Regions from separate parts of the Mesorhizobium sp. M0136 genome, predicted to be linked through region 1. Evidence: predicted binding sites of a transcription regulator. Region 1 holds the regulator's gene; each other region holds the start of a gene.
The links. The regulator PhoB, encoded in region 1, activates phosphate uptake and scavenging genes when phosphate is short. The targets are predictions, from matches to a motif close to TGTCATNNANCTGTCAT.
Positions count from the first base shown of each region.

Region 2: NKJ35_RS23455 (RNA degradosome polyphosphate kinase) is a predicted target of PhoB. The motif match lies at 3,293-3,309, and genes of this name have one in related genera.
Region 3: NKJ35_RS28275 (YdcH family protein) is a predicted target of PhoB. The motif match lies at 1,387-1,403, and genes of this name have one in related genera.
Region 4: phnF (phosphonate metabolism transcriptional regulator PhnF) is a predicted target of PhoB. The motif match lies at 3,238-3,254, and genes of this name have one in related genera.

Region 1 is NZ_JAMYTP010000016.1:10,347-15,538, reverse strand. Features, by position in the region: gene NKJ35_RS19675 (sugar ABC transporter permease) at 1-290, opposite strand, end outside; gene xylF (D-xylose ABC transporter substrate-binding protein) at 433-1,473, opposite strand; gene NKJ35_RS19665 (ROK family protein) at 1,758-3,002, shown strand; gene phoB (phosphate regulon transcriptional regulator PhoB) at 3,012-3,701, opposite strand; gene phoU (phosphate signaling complex protein PhoU) at 3,718-4,425, opposite strand; gene pstB (phosphate ABC transporter ATP-binding protein PstB) at 4,458-5,192, opposite strand, start outside.
Region 2 is NZ_JAMYTP010000021.1:67,173-72,364, reverse strand. Features, by position in the region: partial or broken gene NKJ35_RS23480 (cation diffusion facilitator family transporter) at 1-674, opposite strand, end outside; gene NKJ35_RS23475 (metal-sensing transcriptional repressor) at 680-943, opposite strand; gene NKJ35_RS23470 (TIGR02117 family protein) at 1,048-1,719, shown strand; gene NKJ35_RS23465 (FAD-dependent monooxygenase) at 1,735-2,967, opposite strand; gene NKJ35_RS23460 (zinc-finger domain-containing protein) at 2,987-3,232, opposite strand; gene NKJ35_RS23455 (RNA degradosome polyphosphate kinase) at 3,382-5,192, shown strand, end outside.
Region 3 is NZ_JAMYTP010000035.1:27,860-33,051, reverse strand. Features, by position in the region: gene NKJ35_RS28290 (transporter substrate-binding protein) at 1-65, opposite strand, end outside; gene NKJ35_RS28285 (IclR family transcriptional regulator) at 194-997, shown strand; gene NKJ35_RS28280 (YdcH family protein) at 1,030-1,233, opposite strand; gene NKJ35_RS28275 (YdcH family protein) at 1,473-1,652, shown strand; gene ispG (flavodoxin-dependent (E)-4-hydroxy-3-methylbut-2-enyl-diphosphate synthase) at 1,860-3,113, shown strand; gene NKJ35_RS28265 (lytic transglycosylase domain-containing protein) at 3,118-3,972, shown strand; gene NKJ35_RS28260 (phosphoglycerate kinase) at 4,133-5,192, shown strand, end outside.
Region 4 is NZ_JAMYTP010000019.1:20,135-25,326, reverse strand. Features, by position in the region: gene NKJ35_RS21915 (sugar ABC transporter ATP-binding protein) at 1-389, shown strand, start outside; gene NKJ35_RS21910 (ABC transporter permease) at 386-1,351, shown strand; gene NKJ35_RS21905 (zinc-binding alcohol dehydrogenase family protein) at 1,422-2,438, shown strand; gene phnF (phosphonate metabolism transcriptional regulator PhnF) at 2,457-3,200, opposite strand; gene phnG (phosphonate C-P lyase system protein PhnG) at 3,335-3,796, shown strand; gene phnH (phosphonate C-P lyase system protein PhnH) at 3,796-4,407, shown strand; gene NKJ35_RS21885 (carbon-phosphorus lyase complex subunit) at 4,409-5,192, shown strand, end outside.

The DNA of each region.
Region 1 (5,192 bases):
AGCACCATTCCGGCGGCCATTATGGCCACGGCGGAAGTCTGCACCGAGAGGTTCCAGAGATTGCGTGGCGTCAGGAAGGTCCGGCTGTCGAAGTCGAACGGATTGACGCCGAGCCGTACGCTGGAAACGACATGCAGCCCGATCCAGATGACCAACAGCGCGCCGATCATGCCGAGCATACGGGTGTCGATCTCGGTTGCCTTGAGAAACCGGGCAACGATGCCGAGCTCGGATTCCCGCGCCCGGTCTGCCGTGCTGTCGACCGGCGTGTTGGAAGTCGTGTCGGTCATCATGTTTCTCCCGCCGGGTTGCCGTCTGCCGCGGATGCCGGAAGCAGCCTAGAAGTTATCCGCCGGAAGCGGAAAAACAATTCTTTTTGAAAAAACGCCGCGGCGAGCGGCCGCGGCGTTCGGACTTCTCGGAAACGTCGGCTCAGTTGCAGACCGCAACAGTGCCAGCCGCCACGCCGGCGCAGACCTCTTCTTTCTTGATCCAACCGGCGTCGATGACGACGTTGAGGTTATCCTTGGTGATGGCCACCGGAGTCAGGAACAGCGACTTGACCGTGTTGCCGCCGGGCGTGGTGAAATCCTTCACGCCGGCAATGTCGGTCATCTGCTTGCCGTCGGCAAGCTGCGAGGCGATCTCGGCGGCGTTCTTACCGAGCTCGCGCGCGTCCTTCCACACCGACACGGTCTGTGTGCCAAGCGCGATGCGGTTCAGTGCGGCGTGGTCGCCGTCCTGGCCCGAGACCGGAACCGATCCGGCCAGCCCTTGCGCCGTCAGCGCGGCGACGACGCCACCGGCGGTGCCGTCATTGGCCGCGACCACGGCATCGACCTTGTTGTCGTTGGCGGTCAGGAACTGTTCCATGTTCTTCTGAGCGTTGGCCGGCAGCCAGCCGTCCGTATAGGCCTCGCCGACATTCTTGATCTTGCCGCTGTCGATGGCCTCCTTCAGCACCTCCATCGAACCGGCAAACAGGAAATCGGCATTCGGATCGGAACCCGAACCCTTGATGAAGACGTAATTGCCTTCCGGCTTCACCTTGAAGACTTCGCGGGCCTGCATGCGGCCGACTTCCTTGTTGTCGAAGGTCAGATAGAACACGTCCTTGTTCTCGATCAGCCGGTCATAGCCGACGACCGGGATGCCTTCGTCCAGTGCCTTCTGCACGGCCGGCCCGATGGCCGAGGCATCCTGTGCGAGGATGATCAGCGCATTGGCACCCTGCGAGATCAGGCTCTCGACGTCGGTGAGCTGCTTGCCGGGGTTGGACTGTGCGTCGGCGGAAATATACTTGTCGCCGGCGGCCTCGATGGCCGCCTTCATTGCGGCCTCGTCGGTCTTCCAGCGCTCTTCCTGGAAGTTCGACCAGGAAACGCCGATGACCTTGTCTTTCGCCTGCGCCACCGACGCCAGCGCCAGCGTCATGGCGACACCCGCCAGAATGGCGGTCGTGAATTTCTTCATCATATCCTCCCTGCGCCGCGTACGGCGTGACCAATTGCTCAACGACCAGCTTGGAAGCTCTAATTTTTTCGAGCCTCGAAAAAATACTGGCCCGATCTCCGGCTGCTGTCAACATCGATTGTGATGGATTTTGATGACTCTGCGAGTTTTTTCGAGCGTCGGAATAAACGATGACAGCGCCACCAGCATCTGACACTATTTGCCGCATCTGACACTATTTGTCGGACATTACCGACGGCTTCCGGTTCATGAGCGGCCGCGGCAACCGGGAGGAAAGCAAAACGATGTCGGTCGGAATCCGCCATGACGATTTGCGCCGGCGCAACCGGGCGATGGTGATCTCGGCGGTGCGCCGGGCCGGCCAGCCATCGCGTACGGAGATAGCAGCCACCACCGGCCTCAGTCATTCAACCATATCGGCGATCTCCTCCGACCTGATACGGGAAGGCATCCTCGCCGAGAGCAAGGCAAGTGAGGCCGTTTCGTTGAAACGCGGTCGTCCGCAGGTCGGCCTCGCCCTCAACCCGGAAGCGGCGGCGGTGCTGACCGTGGTGTTGTCGCTGAATTTCCTGTCGGCCGCCATTATCGACTATGCGGGACAGGTGGTCGCCGAGGAACAGCGCCGGCTGGACACGCTGACCATGCCGCGCGACGAGCTGACCCGCGAATGCATGGCCATTGTCCGGCGCCGGCTTGAGGACCCAGACCTTGACGTCCGCAGTGTCGCCCGCATCGCCCTGGCGATTCAGGGCATTACCGACTCCCCTGCGCGCGCCATGCTGTGGTCGCCGATCACGCCGCAGACCGACATCGCCTTTGCCGACATGCTGGAGGACGAATTCGGCATCCCGGCCACGGTGGAGAACGACTGCAATATGATGGCGGTAGCTTTGCGCTGGCGCAATCCGGATCGCTATCACGACGACTTCATCGCCATCCTGCTTTCGCACGGCATCGGTATGGGGCTTGTGCTGAAGGGCGAACTGTTCACCGGGACGCATTCCTCGGGCGGCGAATTTGGCCACATGATCCATCGTCCGGGCGGCGCGCTCTGCCGCTGCGGGAGGCGCGGCTGCATCGAAGCCTATGCCGGCAACTATGCCATCTGGCGCAACGCCAGGCAGATGAGCGAAGACAGCGAACCTATCGCCGACGTCAGCGACGCCGACATGCGCGCTCTGGCGGCCCGGGCGCGCGAGAAGGATGGGCCGGAACGCGAGGCCTACCGCAAGGCCGGCGAAGCGCTGGGTTTCGGTCTCGGCTCGCTGTTCGCGCTGATCGATCCGGCACCGGTCGCGATGGTCGGCGCCAGTGCCGCTGCCTTCGATCTGATCGAACCGGCCTTGCGCAAGGCCATCGCCCAGACCGCCGGTGGCCAGCATTCGGGCTCGATCTCCTTCGACACCGAGCCAAACGAATTGCCGCTGATCCGCGAAGGCTGCGCGATGCGGGCGTTAAACTTCGTCGACCAGGAGATTTTCGCGCCGGGCGCGCAAATGAGGCCCGGCGTCAGAAAGAACGTCGCCTGACCAGGCGGGTCAATCTTCCCTGATCGCATAGCCGGCACCGCGGATGGTGCGGATGACATCCGGCATGCGGCCGTTATTGACGGCTTTGCGCAGCCGCCCGACATGCACGTCGACGGTGCGTTCGTCGATGTAGATCGTCTCGCCCCAGACATTATCGAGCAACTGGCTACGCGAGAAGACGCGGCCCGGATGCCGCATCATGAACTCGAGCAACCGGAATTCGGTCGGCCCGAGCCTGATTTCGCTCTTCTTGCGATAGACCCTGTGCGATTCGCGATCGAGCACGATGTCGCCGACCTTTAGCACGCTGGACAGCACTTCCGGCTTGGCGCGCCGCAGCAGCGCCTTGACCCTGGCCATGAATTCCGGCGTCGAAAACGGTTTGACCAGATAGTCGTCGGCGCCGGTCGAAAGACCGCGCACCCGGTCGCTCTCCTCGCCGCGCGCGGTCAGCATGATGATCGGCAGCCGCTCGGTTTCGGGGCGCACGCGCAACCGGCGGCAGAGCTCGATGCCGGAAACCGCCGGTATCATCCAGTCGAGCACCAGAAGGTCGGGCACATTCTCCTGCAAACGGATCTCGGCTTCGTCGCCGCGTGTCACCACCTCGACCTGGTAGCCTTCGGATTCGAGATTGTAGCGGAGCAGCACGCCCAACGGCTCCTCGTCCTCCACCACCATTATGCGTGGTGCGATCATCGGCTGGGCACCCCCATCATGTCACCGGCGCGGACATTGTCGTTTCGTCCTGCTTCGGACGGTTGACCGGCAATTGCTCGCCGGTCAGCACATAATACGCATTTTCGGCGATGTTGGTGACATGGTCGCCGATCCGCTCCAGATTCTTGGCGCAGAACAGCAGATGCGTGCAAGCGGTGATGTTGCGCGGATCTTCCATCATGTAGGTCAACAGCTCGCGGAACACCGACGTGTATTTGACGTCGATACGCTCGTCGGCGGCACGCAGCTTGGCCAACGCGGCCGCATCGCCTGCAGCATATTCCTCGATGACGCCCTGCACCTGGATGAGCACCAGCTGCGCCATCGCATCGATGGAATGCGAAAGGTCGCGCGGCGTGACGCTGAGGCCGACCGCGCTCACACGCTTGGCGATGTTCTTGGCAAGGTCGCCGATGCGTTCGAGGTCGCCGGCCATGCGGATCGCTCCGACGACATGGCGCAGATCGTGAGCCATTGGCTGGCGCTTGGCGATCAGGGTGATGGCGCGGTCGTCCAGTTCGCGTTGACGCGCGTCCATGATGGCGTCGTCGGAGACGACGCGTTGCGCCAGCACGTTGTCGGAATTCAACAGGGCCTTGGTCGCCCCGCCGACCATCGAACCGGCGAGGTCGGCCATGTCGCGGATCAGCTTGCTGATCTGCTCGAGATCCTCGTCGAAAGAAGCGACTGTGTGTTCGCCCATGGTCCTGTCCTCATATGCATGATCGGAACGGCTCAGCCGAAGCGGCCAGTGATGTAGTCCTGCGTGCGCTTCTCGCGGGGCGACGTGAAGATCTTCTCGGTCCGGTCGAACTCGACCAGTTCACCCAGATACATGAAGGCGGTCTGGCGCGACACGCGCGCTGCTTGCTGCATGTTGTGGGTGACGATGACGATCGTGTAGTCGGCTTGCAACTCGTCGATCAGTTCCTCGATCTTGGCCGTCGACAGCGGGTCGAGGGCCGAAGCCGGTTCGTCGAGCAGAATGACTTCCGGCTTCACTGCAACGGTGCGGGCAATGCAGAGCCGCTGCTGTTGGCCGCCGGACAGGCTCAAGCCGCTGGCGTTTAGCTTGTCCTTGACCTCGCTCCACAGCGCGGCCCGCTTCAACGCTTGCTCGACGCGGCCGTCCATCTCGGACTTGCCGAGATTCTCGTAGAGCCTGACGCCGAAGGCTATGTTCTCGTAGATCGACATCGGGAACGGCGTCGGCTTCTGGAACACCATGCCGATCTTTGTCCTGAGGAGGTTGAGATCCTGCGACCGGTCGAGAATGTTCTTGCCGTCAAGCAGCACCTGGCCCTCGGCGGTCTGTTTCGGGTAGAGCTCGTAGATGCGGTTGAAGACGCGCAGCAGCGTCGATTTCCCGCAACCCGAAGGGCCGATGAAGGCCGTGACGCTGCGCTCGGGCAGCGACAGGCTGATGTCCTTCAGCGCCTTGCTCTGGCCGTAGTAGAAGTTGAGGTTCTT
Region 2 (5,192 bases), on a different contig from region 1:
CCGAAGATCGCAATCGTGATCAGCAGGCCGACAATCGGGTCGGCCAAGGAAAAGCCGAGCCAGACGCCGATGGCTCCGATGACCACGGCAAGGCTGGTAAGTCCGTCGGTGCGGGCGTGATAGCCGTCGGCAATCAGTGCCGCGCTGTTGATTTCGCGGCCGACACGGATACGGAACACGGCAACCGCCTCGTTGCCGAGGAAGCCGACAATGCCCGCCGCCGCCAGCCAGCCCAGGTGCGTCACCGCTTGTGGATTGATCAGCCTGTCGATGGCTTGGTAGGCGGCGACTACAGCGCTGAACAGGATGATGAGCACGATGATGATGCCGGCCAGATCCTCGACCCGGCCCAAGCCATAGGTGAAGGTCCGCGACGGCTTGCGCCGCGCCAGCACGAACGCAATCCATAGCGGGATCGCCGTGGTCGCATCGCCGATGTTATGGATCGTATCGGCCAGCAATGCCACGCTCCCCGACAGCACAACCACGACCATCTGCAATGCTGCGGTGATCGCCAGGATCACGAACGACCATTTGATTGCCCAGATGCCCCGATCGGTGGTGGCAATTGTCGCATCGATGACGCCATGGCTGTGGCCGTGCGGACCGTGATCGCCGTGATGATGTGCGGCGTGCGGGCCGAACCCGAGCCATTCCAGAATGCGGGCTACGATGGCATTCATAGATATTTCGCCAGCTGCTTGAGTTCCGCCAGCGAGTTGCCGCCGGTTTCGACGCTGTCCGTCAGGCAATGCTCGATGTGATCGTTGATCAGCTCGCGCTTGGCGCTGCTGATGGCCCGTTCGACGGCATGAAGCTGCTGCGCCAGATCAACGCAAGGGCGATGCGCCTCGATCATCGCCAGCACCGCCGCGAGGTGGCCTTGCGCGCGCTTCAGGCGCTTTATGATGGAAGGATGCGAAGCGTGGAGGTGATCTGACATGCCTCTGCATATCCTCCCCAGGAGGATACGCGTCAAGCTCTAAGTCAGCTGTGCAATTTCCGGAGAGGCTTCACCTTGAACATTGCTTGGCTTATGCCTTCCCCATGAAGAAGCTTGCTCGTTTTCTCGGCCTGCTGGTCGTTGCAGCAGCCCTTGCGGTGGCGCTGGGCACGCTGCTGCCGCGCCCGCTCTGGCCGGCGGCCGCTGCCGATCGGATCGGCGCAAGCCACCGCATCCTGGTGCTGAAAAACCCGATCCACACCGACATCGCCATCCCGCTCGACGACGATGTGCGCCGGCGCTTCCAGTTCCTGGTCGATGCCGGCATTCCGGCCGACATGGCGGAGGTCCGCTACATCGTCTTCGGCTGGGGCGGCCGCGCCTTCTATCTCGAGACGCCGACCTGGTCGGAACTGAAGGCAGTGCCGGTGATGAAGGCGCTGACCGTCGATGCCTCGGTGATGCATGTCGACATTTCAGGCGACATCGCCGAGCCGCATCCCGACGTCGCCGGTTTCGACGTAAGTGAGGAACGCTTTGCGGCGCTGCTCGATTTCATTGCAGCGAGTTTTCAGCAGGGACCGAACGGGGCCATGCCGATCGAGAATGCGGCCTATTCCCGTTTCGATCGTTTCTTCGAAGCCAATGGCCATTTCAACGCGCTGGTCGGCTGCAACACCTGGGCGGCGGTGGCACTGCGCACCGCAGGCCTGCGCACCGGCTGGTGGAACCCGCTGCCGGCCTCGCTGAGCCTGTCGATGCGGCTTTACAATTGACAAGCCTCCGATGACTTAGGACCGCCGAGCGTCCGCCTGCCAGCCATAGAGCCAGTCGAGATCAGCGGCGAGTTTTTCGGGTGAGCGCATCGCCAGGAACAGGTTGCGGGCCATCGCCACCGGCCCGGCCGCATGCCAGGCGAGGCGGTTGAGGGCGCCGCGGCGGGCGACCTGGGCTACGCGCGGCCGCCGCGCCTGTTCCCAGGCGACAAGCGCGCTGCTGAGGTCGGCAGGCGAGGTGGCAACGAAACCGGCAAGGGTTACCGCGTCCTCGATCGCCATCGCCGCTCCCTGTGCGGCAAACGGCGTCATCGCATGCGCCGCGTCGCCGATCAGCGCTATGCCCTGCGGCGTCGTCCACCGCCGCTGCTCGACGGTATGGATCGGCCATGCCGTCCATGGCGCGGCCTCGCTCGCCAGACGGACCAGCGCCGGCGCGGTACCGCGCATGGCGCTGGCGAGGATGGCGGGGTCGGCATGCCCCGACCAGCTCTCGGCGATGCGCTCGCCCTTGGTGAAGGCCGCGAGGTTGAAGACCGCGCCACGGCCGACCGGATAGGCGACCATATGGAAGCCTGGATAGAGGAATGCGGTAACGCAATCGGGCGCACCGATCACCCTGAAGGCTTGTCCGGCGAGGCTGTCCGCGGCCACCGTTGCGCGCCAGGCCAGCTCGCCCGAGAAGCTGCTTCTCCGGAAATCGGCCCCCTCGCGGGCGAGCGTTTCTCGCACCGACGACCAGATGCCATCGGCTCCGACCAGCAACGATGCTTCGGTTTCGATGGTCGTGCCGGCAATCTCGACTGTTGCGGTGATGCCATTCGGTCCGGTTGCGACGCCGCCGACGCGGGCACCAGTGACAAGCTCGACCTCGGACCGCTCGGCTATCCCCGCCATCAGCGCTGACTGCAAATCGGCGCGGTGGGCGACGAGATAGGGTGCTCCCCAGCGCGTTTCAGCCACCTGGCCAAGCGGTACGCGCGCCAGCTCGCGAAGCGTGACGGCATCCTTGAGCACGACCGCCTCCGGCCGCACCGCCGTCGGCAGCAGCCGATCGAGTATGCCGAATTGTCGAAGGATGCGTGTCGCGTTGGGTGAAAGCTGGATGCCGGCGCCGGCAGCCTCGAGGTGCTGCGCCTGTTCGAACAGTTTTACCCGATAGCCGCGCTCGGCAAAGGCCAGTGCCACGGTCAGCCCGGCGACGCCCGCCCCGGCGATGACCACCTGCCGGGACTGCGTTTCTCGCATCAGGCTTGTCGCGGAAGAATCAGGCGGCCTGGTCGATATAGAGGCAGCCCGGCGGCTGCGTTTCCAATGCCTTCAGCTTGGGCGAATAGCGATAGAGCGTCGAGCAATAGGGGCAGACTTTTTCATTGTCGTCGCCCATATCGAGAAATACATGCGGATGGTCGAAAGGCGGATTGGCGCCGGTGCACATGAATTCCTTGACGCCGATGTCGATTGCCGGATAGCCCGCATCGTTCTGGAAATGGGGAATGGAACCGCCTGCCATCGTCGTCTCCTGATCTTGTCGATTGCATCTGGATCATAACCCATCTCTTTGCAAGATCGATGAAATGAAACTGTCGCAAAAGCCTGTCAGAGGATAAGTTAAGCCGGTTAAGGCTGTGGTCGTCGAACGGTGTGGGAAGAGCGGAAACCATGAACGAACTGAAGCCGGTGCAGAGCGAATTCATCACCGTCGAGGCCGCGAGCCGCGAAGGCGGCAATCCCGACCGCTTCGTCAATCGCGAGTTTTCCTGGCTGCAATTCAACCGGCGCGTGCTCGAGGAATCGCTGAACGCCAATCATCCGCTGCTCGAGCGCGTGCGCTTCCTGTCGATATCGGCAGCCAACCTCGACGAGTTCTTCATGGTCCGCGTCGCCGGTCTTGCCGGCCAGGTGCGCGAAGGCATCGTGCTGAAGAGCCCGGATGGTCGCACACCCGAGCAGCAGCTCGAACAATTGCTGCGCGAGGTCGAGCGCCTGCAGGAGGACCAGCAGAACAGCCTTTCGGCGCTGATGCTGCTGCTCGACAAACAAGGCATCGAAAGCATCACTCGCGATGCGCTGACCAAGGACGAGAAGACCTGGCTCGAGGACCATTTCCAGGAGCAGGTATTTCCGGTCCTGACCCCGCTGTCGATCGACCCGGCGCATCCATTTCCGTTCATTCCCAATCTCGGTTTCTCGATGGCGCTGCAATTGCGCCATCGCAAGAACGGCGAGGAAATGAGCGCGCTTCTGCGCCTGCCGGTGGCGCTGAGGCGCTTCATCCGTTTGCCGGATCGCAAGCATCATGTCCGCTTCATTCCACTCGAAGAGGCGGTCAGTCTCTATATCGGCAAGCTGTTTCCCGGCTATGAGGTCAAGGGCTCCGGCACGTTCCGCATCATCCGCGACAGCGATATCGAGGTCGAGGAAGAATCAGAGGATCTGGTGCGGCTGTTCGAGACGGCGCTGAAGCGGCGACGCCGCGGCTCGGTCATCCGCATCGAGTTCGACAGGTCGATGCCGGCCGAATTGCGCGATTTCGTCGCCGGCGAGCTCGGCGTCTCGGCCAGCCGGATCAGCGTGCTCACCGGTCCGCTGGCGCTCAGCCAGATCTCGGAGATCGTCGCCGTCGCCCGCGACGATCTGAAATTCACCCCCTACAATCCCCGCTTTCCCGAGCGCATCCGCGAGCATGGCGGCGATTGCTTTGCCGCGATCCGCGAGAAGGACATCATCGTCCACCACCCTTACGAATCCTTCGACGTGGTGGTGCAGTTTCTGCGCCAGGCAATGGCCGACCCGGAAGTGGTGGCGATCAAGCAGACGCTCTACCGCACCTCCAACGACAGCCCGATCGTACGGGCGTTGGTCGATGCGGCGGAAGCCGGCAAGTCGGTGACGGCGCTGGTCGAGCTCAAGGCGCGCTTCGACGAGGAGGCCAACATCCGCTGGGCGCGCGACCTCGAGCGCGCCGGCGTCCAGGTCGTCTTCGGCTTTCTCGAACTGAAGACCCACGCAAAGATGTCGCTGGTCGTGCGGCGCGAGGACGGCAGGCTGCGCAATTACGTGCATCTCGGCACCGGCAACTACCACCCGGTCACCGCCCGCATCTACACCGATCTGTCCTTCTTCACCACCGACCCGACAATCGCGCGCGATGTCGCCCAGTTGTTCAACTTTATCACCGGCTATGCCGAGCCGGCCGAGCAGATGCGGCTGGCCATCTCGCCGTTCACGCTGCGCGACCGCATCCTCCAGCACATTTCGGATGAGATCAGTCACGCGCTGGAGGGCAGACCGGCCCGCATCTGGATGAAGATGAACGCCTTGGTCGACCCGATCGTCATCGACGCGCTCTACGATGCCAGCCGCGCCGGCGTCGAGATCGATCTCGTCGTGCGCGGCATCTGCTGCCTGAGACCGCAGGTGCCCGGCCTATCGGAGAACATCAGGGTGAAGTCGATCGTCGGCCGCTTCCT
Region 3 (5,192 bases), on a different contig from region 1:
CCGGCCGTTGCAAGCCCGGCCATTCCCAGTTTCAGAAATTCACGTCTTTTGGATGTGTCGTTCACGGCGACCTCCTTTCGTGTTGTGTTCCCCTTTGGACCAGCGATACAGGCATCGGTTGCAACTGATGTAATTGTCTCTTACAAGAGACGCCTGTACTCTGTACAAGACAGATTAACATCAGGGATCGATAATGCAAGATGGCAATGCATTGGCCGCTCGACCGGACGTCGGACTGGACGAAGACAAGACCTCGGGCTCTCGGGAGAAGGGTCTCAACCGGGTTCTCCAGATTTTGGAGTTTCTCCACACGACCCAGCGCGCGATCGGCGTTGGCGACCTTGCCAAAGGAGTGAACGCGCCGCGTTCGACGACTTATACGCTGGTGCGCTCGCTGGTCGACGCAGGCCTGCTTGAGATGGCCGGAGACGGCAATCGGGTCTATTTCGGAAAGAAGCTTTATCTCTACGGAATGGACTATGTGCGGGGCAACGACCTGCTCAGGCGAGGGCGCCAGGAAGTCGACCATCTGTCGCGCGAGACCGGCGAGACCTCGGAGCTGTGCATGCTGCAAAGCGGCCGCTACACCATCGTCCATTCAAGCCCGGGAACGAGGCCATTCAGGATCAGTTCGGCGACGGGTCTGCAAATACCGCTTCCCTGGACAGCTTCCGGGCGGCTGCTCCTCGCCGGGTTCGACAGGGCGGCGATCGAGGATATGGTCTCGGAAGACGATCTCGTGCTGCCGGACGGCCGCAGGTTGCGGCTCGACGATTTCATAGCCGACATCGCCGTCGCCAAGTCGGCCGGCTACTGCGTCACCTCCGGCCTTGTCGATGCCTACACGAAATGCCTGGCCGCGCCGGTCTTTTCCGCGCCGGGCAGGGTCGAGGCGACGATGTGCCTGGTGGTTCCGATCGATACCTCGACCGAAAAGACCGATGACCTGATAGCGCTGTTGCGCGAGCGCGCCGCACGGCTTTCGATCGCGGCATAGCGCTTTTCCAGCGGGCCGGCGCCGGCGTTCGTTCAAGCAATAATGTCTGGAATGATCTTGTCTTCCAGCGCCATCAGCCTGTCCTTCAGGAAAAGCTTCTTTTTCTTCATGCGCTGGATCTGCAGCGGGTCGCAATTCATGGCGATCATCGCATTGATGGCCGCGTCGAAATCGGCGTGTTCCTGCTTCAGCCGGGAATATTCGAGGCGGATATCCGCCTGTTCCTGATCGGACATTTTTACCGTCTGCACGTCTGCGGCGCCCAAACACTGGGCCTGATTGGGCGGGACCGGGGCCTTCTTGCACCGGCGCGCAGCCCATACCACATTTCACATTGTCGTGGAATGCTACCACGCAGCATTCGACATCGGTGCTCGATGGTGGCACACTGTCATTATGCCGTCACAGAAGCGAGCCTGCGGTGGACGTGCCTTGGCGGCTGCAATCGAGGAAACCATGAAAGGGAGAACCAATCATGTCTCTTGCATCCCATCTTGATGAGCTGCAGCGGAAACACGGCGACATCGAACGGGAAATCGACGATGCGATGGCCCATCCATCGGTAGACGACCTCGAAATCGTGAATCTCAAGCGGCGCAAGCTGGCGCTCAAGGACGAGATTGAAAAACTGAAGGCGAAACCGACGACGCACTGAAGCCCTTCCAGGACTAGAAGCGCGCGCCGCCCGGCGCGCGTCTCTTTCCGGTGGCATATCGCTATGCTGCCGGAAATGCCTGTGGATTTGCGGCAAGCTGCCGTCTTGTCATTTCCGATTTGCTAGGCCTGCGCGCCCGTCGCCATTGACAAGCCATCTTTGCTCCTCCACCTCATGCCCGGACCTTCAAGATTAAAGGCAGCCGGCATGACCGGATATTATTCCTCACCCTTCCCACGCCGCAGGTCGGTCGGTGTCGATGTCGGCGGCGTGATTGTCGGCGGCGGCGCGCCGGTCGTCGTCCAGTCAATGACCAACACCGACACGGCCGATGTCGATCAGACGGTCGCACAGGTGGCGGCGCTGCATCGCGCCGGCTCCGAGATCGTGCGCATAACCGTCGATCGCGACGAAAGCGCTGCCGCCGTGCCGGCCATCCGCGAGCGGCTGGAACGACTCGGCATCGACGTGCCGCTGGTCGGCGATTTCCATTATATCGGCCACAAGCTCCTGGCCGACCACCCGGCCTGCGCCGAGGCACTGGCTAAATACCGCATCAATCCCGGCAATGTCGGCTTCAAGGACAAGAAAGACCGGCAGTTCGCTGCGATCGTCGAGATGGCGATCCGATACGACAAACCGGTGCGCATCGGCGTCAATTGGGGTTCGCTCGACCAGGAGCTGCTGACCCGGCTGATGGACGACAACCAGGCCCAGGGCTTTCCGCTGACCGCCCAGGAAGTGACGCGCGAGGCAATCGTGCGGTCGGCAATCCTGTCGGCCGAAATGGCTGAAGAGATCGGCCTTGCCCGCGAGAAAATCATCCTGTCAGCCAAGGTCAGCGGCGTGCAGGATCTGATCGCCGTCTACACCGAGCTTGCCACCCGTTCCGACCATGCGCTGCACCTCGGCCTGACGGAGGCGGGCATGGGCTCGAAAGGCATCGTCGCCTCGTCCGCGGCCATGGGCATCCTGCTTCAGCAGGGCATTGGCGACACCATCCGCATCTCGCTGACGCCGGAGCCAAACGGCGACCGCACGCGCGAGGTGCAGGTGTCGCAAGAGCTGTTGCAGACCATGGGCTTCCGGCAGTTTGTGCCGATCGTCGCCGCCTGCCCGGGCTGCGGGCGCACAACCTCGACCGTGTTCCAGGAGCTTGCTCAGAACATCCAGGCCGACCTGCGCAAGAACATGCCGGTGTGGCGCGAACAATATCCCGGCGTCGAGAACCTCAAGGTCGCGGTAATGGGTTGCATCGTCAACGGTCCGGGCGAATCCAAGCACGCCGATATCGGCATTTCGCTGCCCGGCACCGGTGAGACGCCAACCGCCCCGGTGTTCGTCGACGGCAGGAAGGCGGCGACCCTGCGCGGCCCGTCGATCGCCGCGGATTTCGAGAAAATGGTTTCCGACTACATCGAACGGCGGTTTGGGCAACACGGCAAAGCCGCGGCGGAGTAGTTCGATGCGGCGTTTGCTTGGGGCGACGCTGGTTGTCATTTCCGGGCTGGGCTGGGCGACAGCCGTCCAGGCCGATCCGCCGCGGCCCGCCAAGCAGAAGCTGATCGATCGAGTTTGCGATCTTATAGAGACGCATGCCGACCAGAACGGCCTGCCTCGGGATTTCTTTGCCCGGCTGATCTGGAAGGAGAGTCGTTTCGATCCCAACGCGGTCAGCCCCGTCGGCGCGGAGGGTATCGCCCAATTCATGCCGGGTACCGCCAAGATGCGCGGGCTCGCCAATTCGTTCGATATCGAGCAGGCTATCCCGGCCTCGGCAAAATATCTCGCCGAAATGAAGACCGGCTTCGGCAATCTGGGCCTCGCCGCAGCTGCATACAATGCCGGCGAGAGCCGGGTGACGCGCTGGCTGAATTCCGGCGGATTCCTCCCGATGGAGACCGAAAGCTACGTCCTGGACGTCATGGGCGAGCCGGCCGACAGGTTCACCGATGCCGCCTACGCCGGCGTCATCCGGCCGCTCGACAAGAAGGCGAGTTTCGCTGCGGCTTGCCGCGAGCTGCCGGTGATCATGTCCAGAACCGTGCCGATGTCGTCGATCAACATCAAGCCGTGGGGCGTGCAGGTGGCCGGCAATTTCCGTCGCGCCGCGGCGCTCAATCAGTGGAGCAACGTGAAGCGCCGGTTTCCAGCCTTGCTCAGCGGTCGCGATCCGGTGGTCAGCCGGGTGCGCACACCGATCGGCAGGCGCGGCATCTATGCGGTGCGGATCGGCGCCGACACCAAAGCCAAGGCCGACGATATTTGCCAGAAACTGCACAGCGTGGGCGGCGCATGCATCGTGGTGCGCAATCGGTAAGCCATATGTCGGTGCGTTTCGCGCCATTGCTGCCCTCTTGCTCCCCGTGGGCACTTCGTCCTCGACACGTGAATCATATTTTCGGTGAACCGTTAGCCAGGTCTTGCATCGTCGTCGATGCGGGGTAAGGTCCCCGCGATTTTTCGCGAAAGGGATCAGCATGGCCGCCTTCAAGACACTGGACGACATCGGCAATACCAGCGGCAAGCGTGTGCTGGTGCGTGTCGACCTCAACGTTCCCGTCACCGAGGGCAAGGTCACCGACGCCACCCGCATCGAGCGCATTGCGCCGACCATCGCCGAGCTCTCCGGCAAGGGCGCCAAGGTCATCCTGCTTGCCCATTTCGGCCGGCCCAAGGATGGACCGGCGCCCGAATTCTCGCTCGAACCGATCGCCAGGGCGACGGCGGACGTGCTCGGCCGCCCCGTCGGCTTTGCCGCCGACTGCATCGGCGACAAGGCCGCAAATGCCGTTGCTGCCATGAACGGCGGCGACGTGCTGCTGCTCGAGAACACCCGCTTCCACAAGGGCGAGGAGAAGAACGACCCGGCCTTCACCGAAAAGCTCGCCGCTAACGGCGACATCTTCGTCAACGACGCCTTCTCCGCTGCGCACCGTGCCCATTCGTCGACAGAAGGGCTGGCGCATGTGCTGCCGGCCTTCGCTGGGCGCACCATGCAGGCCGAACTCGATGCTCTGGAAAAGGGGCTTGGCAATCCAGTCCGTCCGGTTGTCGCCATCGTCGGCGGCGCCAAAGTCTCGACCAAGATCGACCTGTTGATGAACCTGGTGAAGAAGGTCGACGCGCTGGTCATCGGCGGCGGCATGGCCAATACGTTTCTAGCGGCGCGCGGCACCGACGTCGGGAAATCCTTGTGCGAGCATGATCTCGCGACCACCGCCAAGCAGATCATGATCGAGGCGGCCGAGGCCGGCTGCGCCATCATCCTGCCCGCCGACGGCGTCGTCGCCAGGGAGTTCAAGGCCGGCGCCGCCAACGAGACCGTCGCCATAGCGGACGTGCCGGCCGACGGCATGATCCTCGATGTCGGCGCAAAGACCGTGAAAACCATTGCCGAATGGATCGACCGCGCCGCGACGCTGGTCTGGAACGGGCCGCTCGGCGCTTTCGAAATCGAGCCATTCGACCACGCAACGGTGGCGACGGCCAGGCACGCGGCAGCGCGCACCAAGGCCGGCAGACTGGTCTCGGTCGCTG
Region 4 (5,192 bases), on a different contig from region 1:
CCGATCGCCAGATCGCCGACCTGCGCATCAAGACGCCGACACGCAGCGCCCTGGCCTCCAGCCTGTCCGGCGGCAACCAGCAGAAGATCGTCATCGGCAAATGGCTCGCCCACGGCGCCAAGCTGTTCATCTTCGACGAGCCTACCGTTGGCGTCGATGTCGGCACCAAGGCCGAGATCTACCGCCTGTTCGGCGCGCTGCTCTCCAAAGGAGCCGGCATCATCCTGATCTCGTCCTACCTGCCCGAGGTCTATGAACTCGCCGACACGCTGCATGTGTTCCGGCGCGGCAAACTGGTGGCTACGCACGGGTTTCGGACCGCTGATCACGAGGAGATCCTCACCCAGGCGCTGGCCGAGAAACAAGAAAGACCGGGAGGACGGATATGAGCACCGAGGCGATCGCTGCCGAAAGGCCGAAACGCAACTACAACGCCCTGTTCGGGCTGACACTGCTGGCGCTGCTGGTTCTTTTGTGGGTCATCCTGTCGGTGGCGACGCCGAGCTTCGCCTCGGCCAACAACATCTCGAACCTGTTGCGGCAAGGGTCGATGATCGCCATCCTGGCGGTCGGCCAGACCTTCGTCATCATCACCGGCGGCATCGACCTTTCCGTCGGCGCCGTGGTCGGCTTCGCTACCGTGATCGTCGCGATGCTGATCAACGCCGGAACACCGGTTTTCCTGGCCATCCTGATTACCTTGCTGGTCGGCGTCGCCATCGGCATGTTCCACGGCTTCGGCATCGTCAAGATGGGCCTGCCACCCTTCATCATCACTCTGGCGACGCTGACCTCGCTGCGCGGCATCGGTCTGTTGATGACCAACGGCAACTCGATCTCGATCAACAACGACGCCTTCCAGACGTTCTCGCGCAGTTCCTTCGTCGGCGTCCCCAATCTGTTCTGGATGGTGATCCTGGTCGGCATCCCGGCCTACATTTTCCTGCACCACAGCCGCTGGGGCCGCTATCTGTTCTCGGTCGGCTCCAACGCCGAGGCGTCGCGCCTGTCAGGCGTCAACGTCCAGCGCACCATCTACATGGCCTACACGCTGTCGGGGCTGTGCGCGGCCTTCGTTGGCGTGCTGCTTGCCTCGCGCATCGGCATCGGCAATCCGACACAGGCCGAGGGCTGGGAATTGCAGGCGATCGCCTCCTCGGTGATCGGCGGCACCTCGCTGTTCGGCGCTGTCGGCTCAGTGCACGGGCCGCTGCTCGGCGCCTTCATCCTTGCCACCATCAACAACGGCGCCAATCTGCTCAACGTCAACGCCTTCTGGCAGCGCATCATCACCGGTGTGCTGATCATCGTCATCGTCTATTTCGACGGGCTGCGCCGCCGCGGCAAATAGACCGCCTCCCCACAACCGCCGGCCTCGCGACAGCAGAGCCGGCGGTGCAATGAACCGACTGGATTGAAGCATGAAAGCCGTCGTCTGCCGCTCGCCCGGCGAACTTGTCCTCGAAGATCGTCCGGCGCCTGGCGCGCCGCCCGCCGGCTGGGCGCTGGTCGCCGTCAGCCATGTCGGCATCTGCGGCACCGACTATCACATCTTCGAAGGCAAGCACCCGTTCCTCGCCTATCCCCGCATCATGGGCCACGAAGTTTCCGGCACCGTGATCGAGGTTGGGGAGGGCGTCGATCTGGCAATCGGCGAACCGGTGGTCGTCAATCCCTATCTCGCCTGCGGCAAATGCATCGCCTGCCGGCAAGGCAAGCCGAATTGCTGCGTCAGGATCGAGGTGCTCGGCGTCCACCGCGACGGCGCCATGTGCGAGCAAATCCTGGTGCCGGCGCAAAATCTTTACCCGGCAAACGGCCTGTCGCTGGCCGATGCTGCTGCCGTCGAATTCCTGGCGATCGGCGCCCATGCCGTGCGGCGCTCGCTGGCTGATCCAGGTGCGCGCACGCTGGTCATCGGCGCCGGCCCGATCGGGCTCGGCACGGCGCTGTTCGCCCGCATCGCCGGGCTCGACGTGACGCTGCTCGACATGAGTGCGGAGAGGCTGGGTTTCGCCCAAAGCGAACTCGGCTTCGCGACCCTCGACGGCTCGCAGGGCGCTGCTGCGGACCTGGTGCGGCAAGCAACCGACGGCGACGGTTTTGACATAGTCTTCGATGCCACCGGTAACACCCAGTCGGTGCAGTCGGCCTTCGCCCATGTCGCGCATGGCGGGGCGCTGGTCCTGGTCAGCGTCGTCAAGGACGACATCGCCTTTTCCGATCCCGAATTCCACAAGCGCGAGATGATGCTGATCGGCAGCCGCAACGCGCTGCGTGCCGATTTCGACCATGTCGCCGCCTCGATCCGCAACGGCGCGGTGCCGTTGGCAAAGCTCGTCACGCACCGCACGACGCTTGGCAAAACGCCGCACGATCTTGCCCGCTGGGCGCATGAGAAGTCCGGCCTGATCAAGGCTGTCATTCAGGTCGGATGATGCCAAGGCTGGCGCATCTCAGAGCGCCGATAGTTTGAGCTCGATCCGCTCGGCCGGGAAGCGCGACTCCGAAAACTGGATCGGCTGACCGTCGGGCGTGACGTTGACGGCGACCGTCACCAGCACGATGGCGCCGGGCTGCAGGTCGAGGTCTGCAAGGTCGGCCGCATCCGCATGGCGCGCCGACAGCACCGTCGATTGCCGCAGATAGTCGTCAATGCCGAAGCGTGCCAGCGATGCGGTGATCGAACCGGTTTCCGCCATGGCAGCATCGATGCCGGCAAAGCGCCTGGCATCGAACCAGCCGGCAGCGCGGGACACTGGCATTCCATCGGCTTCGCCGCGCGTTTCCAGGCGTATCACGTCGGCCCCCTTTGCAAGGCCTAAGCTCTCTGCGACACGACGGTTGGCAGGCTCGACCGATGACGCAAGCAAGGTGATATGCCGCTCGGACGCCTGTCCTTGCAATCCCTCCGAAAAGCGGGTGCGGGCGCCGATCGGATATGACAGCCGCCTGCGCGACAGCACAAAGGTGCCCCGCCCCTGCTCTGCCCTGAGCACACCCTCCTGCACCAGCGCTGCAATGGCGCTGCGGACGGTGTGGCGGTTGACGCCATAGCGCTCGGCAAGTGCCACCTCCGGCGGCAACGCCGCATTTTCGGGAAAATCGCCGACGGCAATCGAATGCAGGATCTGATCGGCGATCTGCCGCCACAGCGCGACACCGCTGCGCCGCTCGATGCTGTTGGCTTGTCCGATCATTTTCTGCCCAACCTTTGCGCCCCTCTCTTCTCGCCCTTGTCATGCACCCGTCATAGACACGCATTAGATAATAGGTGTAATTTGTATAATTGTCTATATCAATAGACAAATTTCGATGCAAGGGAGTGTTAACCATGCGAGGACAGGAAGCGCGCGATCAGGCTGAGCGCAAGGCCGTTATGGCAACGCTGGCGCAATCGGCCGGCGACGATATCGTCCGTCTGTGGAACGAAGCCGGCCTGCCTTTTGAGGCGGAACTCCTGCGCGGCCCCGAAACCGGCCTGGTCACAGTGCGTGGCCGCATCGGTGGCGGCGGCGCGCCGTTCAACGTTGGCGAGGCGACGGTCACCCGCGCCACCGTCCGGCTCGCCTCCGGACAGGTCGGCCACTGCTATGCGCTCGGCCGCGACAAGCAGAAGGCAAGGCTGGCGGCAATCGCCGATGCGCTGTGGCAGGACCTGGCTCACCGCAACGAGGTCGAGACCAGGCTCGTCGCGCCCTTGCGGGCGGCACTGGCCGAGGCCCGTGACCAGCGCCGCGCTGAGACGGCGGCGACCAAGGTCGATTTCTTCACCATGGTACGCGGAGAAGACTGATGGACATCGTAACCCAAGCGATCGAAGGCGGCTTTGCCGATCCGGTGTTCGACGCCCAGACGGTCTTCCGCGCAGTGATGGACGCGATGGCGCGGCCGGGCACACTGCAGCCCCTGCCGGTCTTTACCCGTCCACCGACGCCGCTGTCAGCCACCGCGGGCGCCATTGCGCTGGCGCTGTGCGATAACGACACGCCGCTCTGGCTCGACCCCGCCTTGCAGGCTTCGGCGACGGTGAAATCCTGGCTTGGCTTCCATACCGGCGCGCCGCTGGCCAACACCCCGGCCGACGCGCATTTCGCGCTGATCGCCACGCCGGCCGAGATGATGGCGCTCGACGGGTTTTCGCAAGGCACCCAGGATTATCCCGATCGCTCCACGACGCTGATCCTCGAGGTCAGCGATCTTGTCTCCGGCGCTCCGCTGCTGCTCGAAGGCCCGGGCATCGAGAAGACGGCGACGATCGCGCCGGCGCAGATGCCGCGCCATTTCGTCGAGCAATGGAAGCAGAACAACCAGCGCTTTCCGCGTGGCGTCGACATCATCCTCGCCACATCCGAAGCAATTGCCTGCCTGCCGCGCACGACGCGCATCAAGACGATGGAGGCATAGGATGTATGTCGCGGTAAAGGGTGGCGAAGCGGCCATTCGCAACGCCCACAAACTGCTTGCCGACCGCCGGCGCGGCGATCGTTCCGTGCCCGCACTTCGCCTCAACCAGATCGTCGAGCAGCTGGCGCTCGGCGTCGACCGGGTGATGAGTGAAGGTTCGCTCTACGACAGGGAATTGGCGGCACTTGCCATCGTCCAGGCGCGCGGCGACATGATCGAGGCGATCTTCCTCGTTCGCGCCTATCGCACCACGCTGCCGCGCTTCGGCTACACCAAGGCGGTCGACACCGGCACGATGCTGGTCGAGCGGCGGGTGTCGGCGACCTACAAGGACCTGCCCGGCGGCCAGTTGCTCGGCCCGACTTTCGACTACACCCACCGGCTGCTCGATCCCGAGCTTGCCGCAGGCGGCGAAGTCGCCGAGCCGGAGCAGCGTGCCGGCGAGCCGGAAGCCATGCCGCGCGTGTCGGCCATCCTCGCCCGCGAGGGCCTGATCGAATCCGACGGCGACATGCCTGAAGACCATGTCCCCGGCGACATCACCCGCGAGCCGCTCGAATTCCCGATGGCGCGCGACATCCGCCTGCAGGCGTTGTCGCGCGGCGATGAGGGGTTTTTATTGGCGCTCGGCTATTCCACCCAGCGCGGCTATGCGCGCAACCATCCCTTCGTCGGCGAGGTCCGTATCGGTGAGGTCGAGCTGGAGCTCGACGTGCCGGAACTGCCTTTCGCAGTGCCGCTCGGCAGTATCCGCGTCACCGAGTGCCAGATGGTCAACCAGTTCA